One region of the Flavobacterium sp. CECT 9288 genome, then DNA from elsewhere that is predicted to be linked to it. Evidence: riboswitches for the same ligand, from Rfam matches in the RefSeq annotation. Region 1 holds a riboswitch; the other holds the start of a gene.
The links. A riboswitch is a leader RNA that binds a small molecule or an ion and turns the genes downstream of it on or off. The one in region 1 is predicted to bind S-adenosylmethionine.

Region 1 (6,038 bases):
ACGGCGCGTCTTTGGCCGAAAAATTATTGAACAAATAACTCAATGTTCCTGAGAAAACACCTTTAATCTTTGTGATATTTTCGCCAGAAAGGTGCAACAATTTAATAGTATCAATCAACGGTAATCCTGCTCCAACATTGGTTTCATAAAGATACGTCTTTTGGTTTTCTGCCAGAACTTTTCGTAATTTTTTATAAAAACTATAACTTAACGTATTGGCTACTTTGTTTGACGAAATCAAATCGAAACTATTTTCAACTAACGAAATATAATTTGTAACAAAATCAGCGCTTGCAGTATTATCAATGGCAATTAAATTCTCTAAATGGTGCTCATTGGCATAGGCAATCACATCATCAATAGTATATGAGAATCCGTTGGTTTGAATCTCATTTTTCCAGTTAGGTGTCACGCCATTTTTATTCAAAAGTACATTCTTAGAATTGGCAATCGCAAAAACATTCAATTTAATATCTTTTCTTTTTTCGATGGCTGATGCCGATTCTAAAATTTGATTAATCAAGGTGCCGCCCACCAAACCGTGACCAAAAACAGCGATATTTATTTTCTTGGCTACGCCAAAAATCTCCCCGTGAATCACATTTAAGGCTTTGTGCAATTGTGATTTTTTAACCACCAAACTCACATTCTTGCCCGTCACTGTATTATTGAAAAGGATTGGGACTATTTTATTCTTGATTAAAGCCGTGTAAGGTTTGTGAAACGTGCTTAAATCCTGGCCAATAATAGAGATGACAGCTACATCGTCAGCAACAGTTATTTTATTGACATCTTTCGAATAGAAATCATTTTCGAATTCTTTTTCCAATTCAATCATGGCCGTAGTAGCTTTGTCAGCAGCCACAACCAAGCCTATTCCACGCTCTGATGAACCTTGCGAAATGATACTAACACTGATATTGTTGTCGCCCATTACTCTAAAAATTCGAGCATCGACTCCTGTTTTACCAAGCAAACCTCTTCCTTCCAGATTGACCAAAGCCACATTTTCGAGAACCGAAAGAGTTTTAATTCCTTCCTTATTAGAATTGGAAGTTATTAAAGTTCCTTTATTTTCATGATTGAAAGTATTTAAAATTCGAAGCGGAATGTTTTTTTCTAATAACGGAATGATGGTTTTAGCGTGCAAAATAGTAGCTCCAAAATTAGCAATCTCATTCGCCTCATTAAACGATAAGTGATCAATTTTCTTAGCATCTACAACTAAATCAGGATTGGCAGTATAAATTCCGTCAACGTGTGTGTAATTTTGTAATTCGTCGGCATTTAAATAATTCGCAATCAACGAAGCGGTATAATTACTACCGTTTCTCCCTAGAGTTGTAGTATCATTATTGGTCGTAGAACCTATAAAACCTGTGATTATACTTACTGTATTTTCAGTGTTTTGCTTAAAAAAAGCAACCACATTTTTCTTCGAAAGTTGTTCTAAGGGTTGTGCATCACCAAATTTAGCATCGGTTTTTATCAATTCACGCGTATCTGTAAAACGAGCATGAATTCCTTTTTCTATCAAGATTGCCGTCAGTAATTTTGCCGAAAGCAATTCGCCTTTTGACAAAATTTGGTCTTTGATCTTTTTACTGTAATCGCCTATAAGACTTACACCTTCGAACAATTTTTCTAAAATAGTAAACTCCTCAGACAAATCAACAGCTTCATAAACGTTTTGCTGGTATTTTTTAAAATCTTCAAAAAGAGGCTTGTAATCTCCGTTTTGAGAAGCAATGGTTAAAATTTGTTCCAACTCATCCGTTGCATTACCACGTGCCGAAACTACAATTGCTATTTTTTCGCCTTGATTTACTTTGTCTATTATTATGGCAACCACCTTATTTATACCGTCACCATTTGACAACGATTTACCTCCAAATTTTAATATTTTCATTGTGTTGTGTGTTTGTAGCTTAGAATAAATCCTTAAGCAAATTGTGTAATTGTTTGTATTCTATTAAAAAAGCATCGTGTCCGTGAATGGAAACTATTTCTTGGTAACTAACTTTTTTATTTATTTTTTGTAGTTGCTCAAAAGTGGTTTTGTTTTCACTGGCCGTAAAAAACAAATCCGAATTGATGGCTATGATTTGAATTTCTGCCGTTATAGCTTCAATTGTGTTTTCAAACGAAGTTCTATTGCGAGTGACATCAATGGTCTTTAATAATTGATTCATCATTTTGTAGGATGCCAATTGAAAACGCTGTTGCAGTTTTTCGCCGTGATGTAACAACCAACTTTCAACATTAAAAATGGCTAACTCTTCATTAGTAGTTCGTTGAAATTTTGCGGCAAATGATTCTGGAGTTCGGTAACACAACATAGCGTGCGCGCGCGCATCTTGAATTGGTTTAGATGAGTTATTCAGAATTTGTTCTTGCAAAAAACAATTGGCAATAAGCCAGTCTGTCGCTTTCCAATCGGTAGCAATAGGGATTAATTTTTGGGTAATTGTTGGTTCTAATGCAACCATTTCCCAAGCAATTCCGCCACCCACAGAACCTCCAATAATGGCATATAGATTTGTAACCCCAAGCAAATTAATGCCTTTTATAAAAATTCTAGCAATGTCTCTTGCTGTAAAATCAAGATAATTTTCAATTACAGATCCATCAAATCCATTTCCAGGAATATTAAAAGCAAGTACGGTATATTTTGTAGTATCAATAGTTTTGTTGGCGCCAATTAGGTCATTCCACCAACCATTATCGCCTACAACCTGTGAATTTCCGGTTAGCGCATGATTGACCAAAACGATGGGAGCTTTATGCAAAGGCAATCCAAAAACTTGATAACTTAAGTTTAGAGCATTATAAATTGCACCTGACTCCGTGGTGAAATTGTATATTGTAAGTGTTGTTGGTTTATTTTCCAATTTCAAATCTGTTATAATTAGGACTTGTGTTTGGAAATATTAGAAAGAAAGCTAGGTGTTATCTAGACAAATTCTTAGTGTTATCTTTCCACGATGGGCGTGGTAGAATGCAGCACCTTCTTCGATAAATCGAAGGGTTGCTAAGGCTTCATCGGGTCTAATCCCTCTGCCTTTCTTTATAACATTTCAATACTGTTGTGAACTTTAATGGTGCAAATAAAGCACTAATTTTTATTCTGAGCAAATTTTTCTGCAAAGTTTAGACTGAATTAATTTTGCGGTATTCGCAAAAGTATGCAAAAAGCAAGCTGTTTTAACAAAGAAATATGTCGTTTTAGACCAAAACTCCGTTAAAACAGCAACCATAATTTAAAATGTATTTCCTCACAAGTTAAAATACATTTGCAATCACTAGATAAAAAGGACATCATTTTCCTTAGAATACATTAAAAAAAGTAATGAATTTGGCACTGCCTTAAGTGCAATATCATCATTTGTATCCATCTCAAATCTAGGATGAACTAGCTCATTTACCACTGGAGCAGTAGTGTTACTTTTTTTTGACCCCCATAATCCTTGCCTTATTAAAAGGATTGCTTTACTAAAATAATTGTTGTTTTTCATTGTTGTTCATTTTAAGTTATTAATTGTGTACTGATTATTTTTCCTTTTTAGTATCAACTTCAATACCAGTTTTTACTATGATTTAATTTTTATTGTATTTTTTTAATCTTTTTTGTTCCGAATCTTGAAAAAGACATTCATCAAATGCTACTTTTTTATTCTTTAATAATTGAAAAAGTGCTAAAAGCAACAAACCCCTTTTAGATACGTATCCAAAAGGGGTTTAGTTTTATTAACCTGTCCTCTCGGGGTCACGATATATCAAATAGTACAACAGCACAAATAGGCGCTATTGCATTCATTTTTTGTTGGCATTTTAATGTGTTCATAAATTTTTATTCTTTGTGGTATTTCAAAAAAAAAGCTTCCCAAATACTGGGAAGCTTTACTATATAATTTAGTTCAAATTATGCAATAAGCAACCCTCAGGAGTTTTCCTGTGCGACCTTTAACATATTGCAAATAAATGATTTCATGATTACTTATTTTGATTGTCAAATATCGCAAATGTTTTTTAAAGTACAAAATTTTTATGTCGCTAATTTTGTTTTTAATTTAAAAAATATTTCTAAAAGATAAAACAGTAAAAAAAAGTTAAGATTAATATGCAATTCAAAATGGTTTCATACCTTTGCACCCAAATACAAGAGGAAAAATTTGAACTGATTGCAACCTCTTCATAATGAAATCAATTCATTGTGAATACTGAATAATTTTCAGTAAAAAAATGCTAAAGCAGGAACTCTCCTTTAGACCTTTTCAGCAATTATTTTTTCTCGCTTAATTTTATAAAATAATAAAACTTATGGCCTATTTATTTACGTCAGAATCTGTGAGCGAAGGACATCCAGATAAAATTGCAGATCAAATTTCAGACGCATTAATCGATAACTTTCTAGCATTTGATGCTGAATCAAAAGTAGCTTGTGAAACTTTAGTAACTACTGGTCAAGTTATTTTGGCTGGTGAGGTTAAATCAAATACATACTTAGATGTGCAAAATATTGCACGCGAAGTCATCCGAAAAATTGGTTATACCAAAAGCGAATACATGTTTGAAGCGAACTCATGCGGTATTCTTTCGGCTATTCATGAACAATCTGCTGATATCAATCAAGGGGTTGACAGAGCAAGTAAAGAAGAGCAAGGCGCTGGTGACCAAGGAATGATGTTTGGTTATGCAACTAACGAGACTGAAAATTACATGCCATTGGCACTTGATTTGTCTCACAAATTATTGCAAGAATTAGCTGTTTTAAGACGCGAAAATAACGAAATTACATATTTACGTCCTGATGCTAAATCACAAGTAACTTTAGAATACAGCGACGATAACAAACCAACTCGTATTGATGCGATTGTTATCTCTACGCAACACGATGATTTTGATGAAGAAGCTGCTATGCTTGCTAAAATCAAAAAAGATATTATCGAGATATTGATCCCAAGAATCATTGCTAAAAATCCTGAGCATGCTCATTTATTTAACGATGCTATTCAGTACCACATCAACCCAACAGGAAAATTCGTAATTGGAGGACCTCACGGAGACACTGGACTTACAGGAAGAAAAATCATTGTTGATACTTACGGAGGAAAAGGAGCTCACGGTGGTGGTGCATTTTCTGGAAAAGATCCAAGTAAAGTAGACCGTTCTGCTGCTTATGCAACACGTCATATTGCTAAAAACTTAGTTGCAGCTGGTGTTGCTGATGAGATTTTGGTTCAAGTTTCGTACGCTATTGGTGTTGCTAAACCGATGGGAATTTTTATCGAAACTTACGGAACTGCAAAAGTGAATTTGACTAACGGTGAAATCGCTAAAAAAGTAGAAGCTATTTTTGATATGCGTCCGTACTTCATCGAACAACGATTGAAATTAAGAAACCCAATTTATAGCGAGACTGCTGCTTACGGACACATGGGACGTACTCCAGAAACCGTAACTAAGACTTTCTCTGCTCCAGGTGGATTAACAAAAACAGTTGAAGTAGAATTATTTACTTGGGAAAAATTAGACTTTGTAGATCAAGTAAAATCTGCTTTTGGACTGTAAAAAATCAAAACATAGTTTATAAAAAAAGGGGATTTAGCTACATATACTGCACCCCAAAGTTTAGACAAATTTATAATTAATTTTGATAATAATGAGCTCGATATTGTATCGGGCTCATTCCTTTTAAATTGAGTTTTATTCTTTCATTATTGTAATATTTGATATATTGTATAATTTCAGTTTTTAAGTGGTTTATGTCTCTAAATTTCATAATATAAAACAGTTCTGATTTTAATATTCCAAAGAAGTTTTCAATAATTGCATTATCCAAACAGTTTCCTTTTCTAGACATACTTTGTACTAATCCTTTTTCTTTCAATAGTGTTTGATATTGTTTCATTTGATATTGCCAGCCCTGATCTGAGTGCAGTATTAGATTGGTATTATTAGGTATTCGTTTAAAAGACTTTTTAAGCATGTTGGTTATTTGATTAAAATTAGGTCTTTCAGATAATTCGTAACTTATT
Region 2 (6,038 bases), 1.4 Mb from region 1:
ACATTAGATTCTATTGCTCGTTTTAAAGCTCCTAAATCCGGATGATTTATTGCTGATACTATTGCAATATTTGTTTTTTGATCTATAACATCAACTGCAAAATTCTTTACATTATTAAAGGTGTTTTTTTCTTTTACCTTTGAAGTAATTGTCGCTTTATAAAGTTGAAGTCCGATTTTATCTGCAGGTAAAAACAACGTTAGGGATTGTGTTCGTTTTGAAGGAGAAAAACGCATGCTTTGCTTATTCAAAATAGTTTTCCCTTGAGACAATGAAAAATCAGCATCCATAGTTTTTGAACCTGAATACTGTAAAAACACCTCTACTGGAAATTTATTTTTATGAAAAGCATACTTATTAACATTCAACTGATTGATTTTAAAATCAAGATAAGTAGCAGTATCTCCTACTACAAGAGGAAATACCCTATTTGATGGATCAAAACTATAAACATAGTCGTTACCTGATGTTTGATTTCCATCAGTAAGCAAAACCGTTGGGAAAACTGTATTTTTAAATATACTTTTTAGATTGTTCGCTACAAGATCAATATTGGTTTGACTGCCTTTAAAATCAATACTTGACAAAGGACTAAAATCCTCAGAAAATTGAAAAACTTGAACGTCAAATTTATCATTCAAAGCCGTATTGTTCTGAATATTTTGGAGAATTGCTTTAGTTTTCTTTTCATTTTTAAGAAAAGCTATAGAACTTGAATTATCAACCACAACAGCAAGAGGCGTCTTTGTGATGATTAAATTATCCCGAGATATAATCGGATTTAGCAATAATAAAAACAGACAAAAAATAGAGGTAAAACGAAAAAAAGCTAAAAACAAACTCAATTTTGACTTGTTTTTAGCTTTATATAAATATTGAAAATATGACAATACGCCCGCTATTAATAATGATAAAACTAATAGTAGCAAGGTAGATGTTGTCATGTAGTGTTTATTAAAATATTTTAAATTTGAAAACTTAAATGTAATCTAGAATTCAATAGAAGTGTAGAATGAATTAAATACTCATTTCACAAAGCTAGGTAAGCATTCCTCCACACACATTCAGTACTTGCCCTGTAACATAAGCACTCATATCCGAAGCAAAGAAAAGACAAGCGTTAGCCACATCCTCTGTAGAGCCACCTCTTTTTAACGGAATTCCATCTCTCCAACCTTTTACAACATCTTCGTTTAACTTTGCAGTCATTTCGGTTTCAATAAATCCAGGCGCAATTACATTACAACGAATATTGCGAGATCCTAATTCCAGTGCTACAGACTTTGAAAAACCAATAACTCCAGCCTTAGATGCTGCATAGTTCGTTTGTCCTGCATTACCTTTTACCCCTACCACTGAACTCATATTAATAATTGAACCAGCACGTTGCTTTAAAAAAGTACGTTGAATCGCTTTTGTCATATTAAAAACCGATTTCAAATTCACATCCATCACGTTGTCAAAATCTTCTTCGGACATACGCATCAATAAATTATCTTTTGTGATTCCAGCATTATTAATCAATACGTCAACCGTTCCAAAATCGGCCAAAACAGCATCCACAAATGTTTGCGCTTCATTAAAATCTGCAGCGTTTGATTGATATCCTTTTGCTTTAATACCTAGAGCGTTTAACTCATTTTCTAAAGCCATCGCAGATTCTACTGATGAACTATATGTAAAAGCAACATTGGCTCCATGTTTAGCAAAAACCTCTGCAATCCCTTTTCCAATTCCGCGACTTGCGCCTGTGATAATGGCAACTTTTCCTTCTAGTAATTTCATATTCAAAAATTAGTTTATTTTTTATTTGAAGCTATTCCTGCTATTCACTGCAATCTTTTAGGTCCGCTGTCGCTTACCCAAAAGGATTTCCGTTGCTATCAGGGCTAAAAACGACTTGCCAAATATATACTATTTCCTTTTTTAAAAAAAATTTAGCTTTGATTATGAACAATAATTTTTACAATTAAACCTTCAAAAAACGATATGCTAGTTTATCCCAAAAAGCAGCATAAATGGCAATCAATGTAAATACTAGCAAAAACAAATGATACCACGCATTACTTAAAATATCTATAAAATTTAATTTACCATTTGCATAGTTTAATATCAACAATATCTGAGCACCATATGGCAATATCCCTTGTATTACACACGAAAAAATATCTAATATAGTAGCCGATTTTTTAGCACTCAACCCGTATTCATCATTAATTTCCTTTGCAATGGGCCCGGTAATAACAATAGAAACCGTATTATTTGCAATAGCTAAATTTGCAAAACCTACTAATACTCCAATTCCTGTTTGTGCTGATTTTTTACTTTTAATTCTTTTCTTTATCTGATTCAAAACCCATGTAATACCACCAGCTGTGTCCACCATAGCTGCTAATCCACCTGTAAGCATAGAAAGTAAAAAGATATCTGTCATACTCGTAAATCCTTCATAAATTTTCTGAGTAAACTCCATTACTGTAAAAGAATCATTATAAAAACCAATAAAACCCGCAATTATGGTACCTAATAGTAAAGTGTAAAAAACGTTGACACCTACAACTGCTAAAATTATCACTAAAACATAAGGCAAGATAGCCCATAATGAATAATCACTTTTTGCAATATCCACAGAAACAACATCTGAATTAAATCCCAAATAAAAGAAAATTAAAATAGTTACAATTGCCGCCGGAAGCGCGATAAACAAATTAATCTTAAACTTATCTTTTAAATCACAACCTAGAGATTGAGTGGCAGCGATGGTAGTGTCTGATATCATTGATAAATTATCTCCTAACATAGAACCGCCTAGTAAAGCACCTGCTATCAATGGCATAGAAGCACCACTTTTATCAGCAAGTGATATCGCAATAGGTCCTATTGCAACTATAGCTCCAACAGATGTACCTGTAGCAGTTGATAAAAACGAGGCTATCAAGAAAATCCCCAATGGAAAGTACGCTACATCAATGGTATTAATACCTAGGTTCACTACTGCATCAACTCCACCCATTGCCTTACTAACAACTGCAAAAGCGCCTGCAAATAAATAAATCAAACACATGGTTATAATTTTACTATCACCACAACCAGCAATTAAAGTATCAACTTTATCTTCTGTACTGTTTTTAAACAAAATAAAAGCAGCAACAATGCCTACCAAAACAGCAACAGGAGAAGGAAAAGCATAAAAATCATTAAGCAAAATACCTGCTCCTAAAAAAGTAAAAATAAAAATAAATAGCGGAATCAATGCAAAAGGATTTCCAGATTCCTTAGTAAACTTTGTCATAAAAATAATTTTAAATTAAGTGTTATGACGAAAAACAAAGCTGGTATTGGGAATGTAAACAACATTTTTTCCAAAAGATTTGGCTTATCGTTTTAGCACCTTGCTTGTTGTTGCAGGTTGCTATCCTATTGAAGGATTCGTGATAACGGGTGCAAAAGTAATTAATATTTTATGATAAACTAAACAAACACTTTAAAATTTAAAATATTATGCAATATTTAACAAACGGAACTTTATTTAAAATTAAAAATCTCATAAAATAAAGTGTTATCAAATTAAAAATTATCATAAATTAAACTATTTTAGATAAACATAGTCTAATGAATATCAAAATAAATAATATAATTCATATAATATTAACATTAATTGAATAATTATGAAAAAATTCATATTATTAATCGGCTTAATTTTAGTTCTAAGTTGTAGTAAAAATGATGACGCAAATGAATATGTGGCTATTGATCCCTATCCTAATATTACAACAACATTTACCGGCAAAATAAATGTTAACAAACTAGATAATTATTCGAACCAAACGATTCCTAGCTATATCACTAAAGATAATACTGCAGGGAATGCCATTACAGATAAAGGCGCTACTTTAGGACGGGTCTTATTCTACGATAAGAATTTATCGTCAAAAAATACCATCTCCTGCTCCTCTTGTCACATTCAAGCAAATGCTTTTGGAGATGTTGCAGTAGCTAGTACAGGAGTAAATGGAACAACTAGCAGACACTCCATGAGATTGATAAATACTAGATTTTCAAATGAAAATAAATTCTTTTGGGATGAGAGAGCTTCAACTTTAGAAAATCAAGTAACCCAACCTATTCAAGACCATATTGAAATGGGCTTTAGTGGTACACTAGGCGATGGCAACTTTACTGCGTTAATTACTAAACTACAAAACATAGGGTATTATAAAGAATTGTTCAAGTTTGTATATGGATCAGAGGATATTACTGAAAACAAAATTCAACTTGCTTTATCACAATTTGTAAGAAGCATTCAATCATTCGATGCAGAATATGATGTGGGTCGCGCCCTTGTTGCAAATGACAATCAACAGTTTCCTAATTTCACAGCTCAAGAAAACCAAGGTAAAAATTTATTTTTAACACCACCTGTTTTTGACGCTACTGGAAATAGAACTGCTGGAGGAGTAGGTTGTGCGGGTTGCCATCAAGCTCCTGAATTTAGTATTGACCCAAACAGTAGAAATAATGGAATAATCGGGATACTAAATGGAAATGGAATTGACATCACAAATACTAAATCTCCATCACTTAGAGACTTGGTAAAAGCAGATGGAAGTACCAATGGCGCTTTCATGCATACCGCAAATTTGAATACGCTTCAAAATGTAATTGGCCATTACGGCACAATAAACCTAGCACCTGGAAATACAAATCTTGACGCTAGGTTAAGGCCAAATGGTTTTGGTCAAAAATTAAATTTAAATGCCTCAGAAGTAGACGCTTTAATCGCCTTTCTAAAAACCTTAACTGGAACAAATGTCTATGTAGATACAAAATGGTCAACACCTTTTAAATAACATAAAAGTCCCCAAATGTAGATTTGGGGACTTTTAATTTTTAATCAAAATGAACTTAAAAAGCTACATTCCATCTTGGTAATCTTCCATTTTCATCAAAGAAATTTTGTAAAATTACACCTTCAACTGCAGTTGGAATTCCTTTTGAGTCTGTATTAAAAGTTTCATACCAAACTACTTCAAGCGCGGTAATGTCTTCAATTTTCATTTGTGCTGGCCAAGAATATTTTCTTCCCGTTTTAGCAAATTGATGCCCCTCTACAATCTTGTCATAAAGTCCGCCATTTTTTGCTTTTAAAGCACCATTATTTTGAACAGTTCCTGTAGAACCTACCATAATCAATTCTTTTGAATCACCTACGGCATACACTAAAAACACCCCTGATCCATCCGAAGCATTGCAAACTTCAGCAAGACTATCTTCAATTGTGAAAGAAAATTGATTGGTAACTTTGAATTTTTCTAATTCTTTGTACATATATATTATTTATTAGGAACTAGCCATGAACATCATTTTACGAGTAGTAAAATAAACCATAACAAGTTCATTTGCATTTTATTGATTTTGCTGTAAAATCAGATTTTCAATAAAGTGCAAAGGTATTTTTTTAATTCTATTAATCATAAAAAAGCCTCACAAATTGTGAGGCTTTACTATTATTTAGAAAAAGCTTAGATTAACCTAAAACTTCTTTTACTTTTTTACCAATTTCAGCAGGTGAATCCACAACGTGAATACCACATTCTCTCATGATTTGTTTTTTAGCCTCGGCTGTATCGTCAGATCCACCAACAATTGCACCTGCATGCCCCATTGTACGTCCTGCTGGAGCAGTAACTCCTGCAATGAAACCTACAACTGGCTTACGGTTTCCATCCGCTTTGATCCATTTTGCAGCATCAGCTTCCAGTTGACCGCCAATTTCACCTATCATTACGATACATTCAGTCTCTGGATCATTCATTAACAATTCAACAGCTTCTTTTGTAGTAGTTCCAATGATTGGATCTCCACCAATACCGATTGCAGTAGTGATTCCTAAACCTTGTTTTACTACTTGATCAGCAGCCTCATACGTTAAAGTTCCTGATTTAGACACAATACCTACGGTTCCTTTTTTGAATACAAAACCTGGCATAATCCCTACTTTAGCTTCACCTGGAGTAATAATTCCAGGACAGTTAGGC

Region 2: another riboswitch for S-adenosylmethionine. It lies ahead of LQ189_RS07235 (Na+/H+ antiporter NhaC family protein); the one in region 1 lies ahead of LQ189_RS01220 (alpha/beta fold hydrolase).

The regions. Positions count from the first base shown of each region.
Region 1 is NZ_OU957226.1:279,391-285,428, reverse strand. Features, by position in the region: gene thrA (bifunctional aspartate kinase/homoserine dehydrogenase I) at 1-1,909, opposite strand, end outside; gene LQ189_RS01220 (alpha/beta fold hydrolase) at 1,929-2,891, opposite strand; SAM riboswitch class I at 2,969-3,076, opposite strand; gene LQ189_RS01215 (hypothetical protein) at 3,303-3,515, opposite strand; gene metK (methionine adenosyltransferase) at 4,321-5,571, shown strand; gene LQ189_RS01205 (IS3 family transposase) at 5,648-6,038, opposite strand, start outside.
Region 2 is NZ_OU957226.1:1,656,022-1,662,059, forward strand. Features, by position in the region: gene LQ189_RS07225 (hypothetical protein) at 1-944, opposite strand, end outside; gene fabG (3-oxoacyl-[acyl-carrier-protein] reductase) at 1,039-1,785, opposite strand; gene LQ189_RS07235 (Na+/H+ antiporter NhaC family protein) at 1,970-3,292, opposite strand; SAM-I-IV-variant riboswitch at 3,347-3,443, opposite strand; gene LQ189_RS07240 (cytochrome-c peroxidase) at 3,669-4,850, shown strand; gene LQ189_RS07245 (hypothetical protein) at 4,906-5,328, opposite strand; gene sucD (succinate--CoA ligase subunit alpha) at 5,528-6,038, opposite strand, start outside.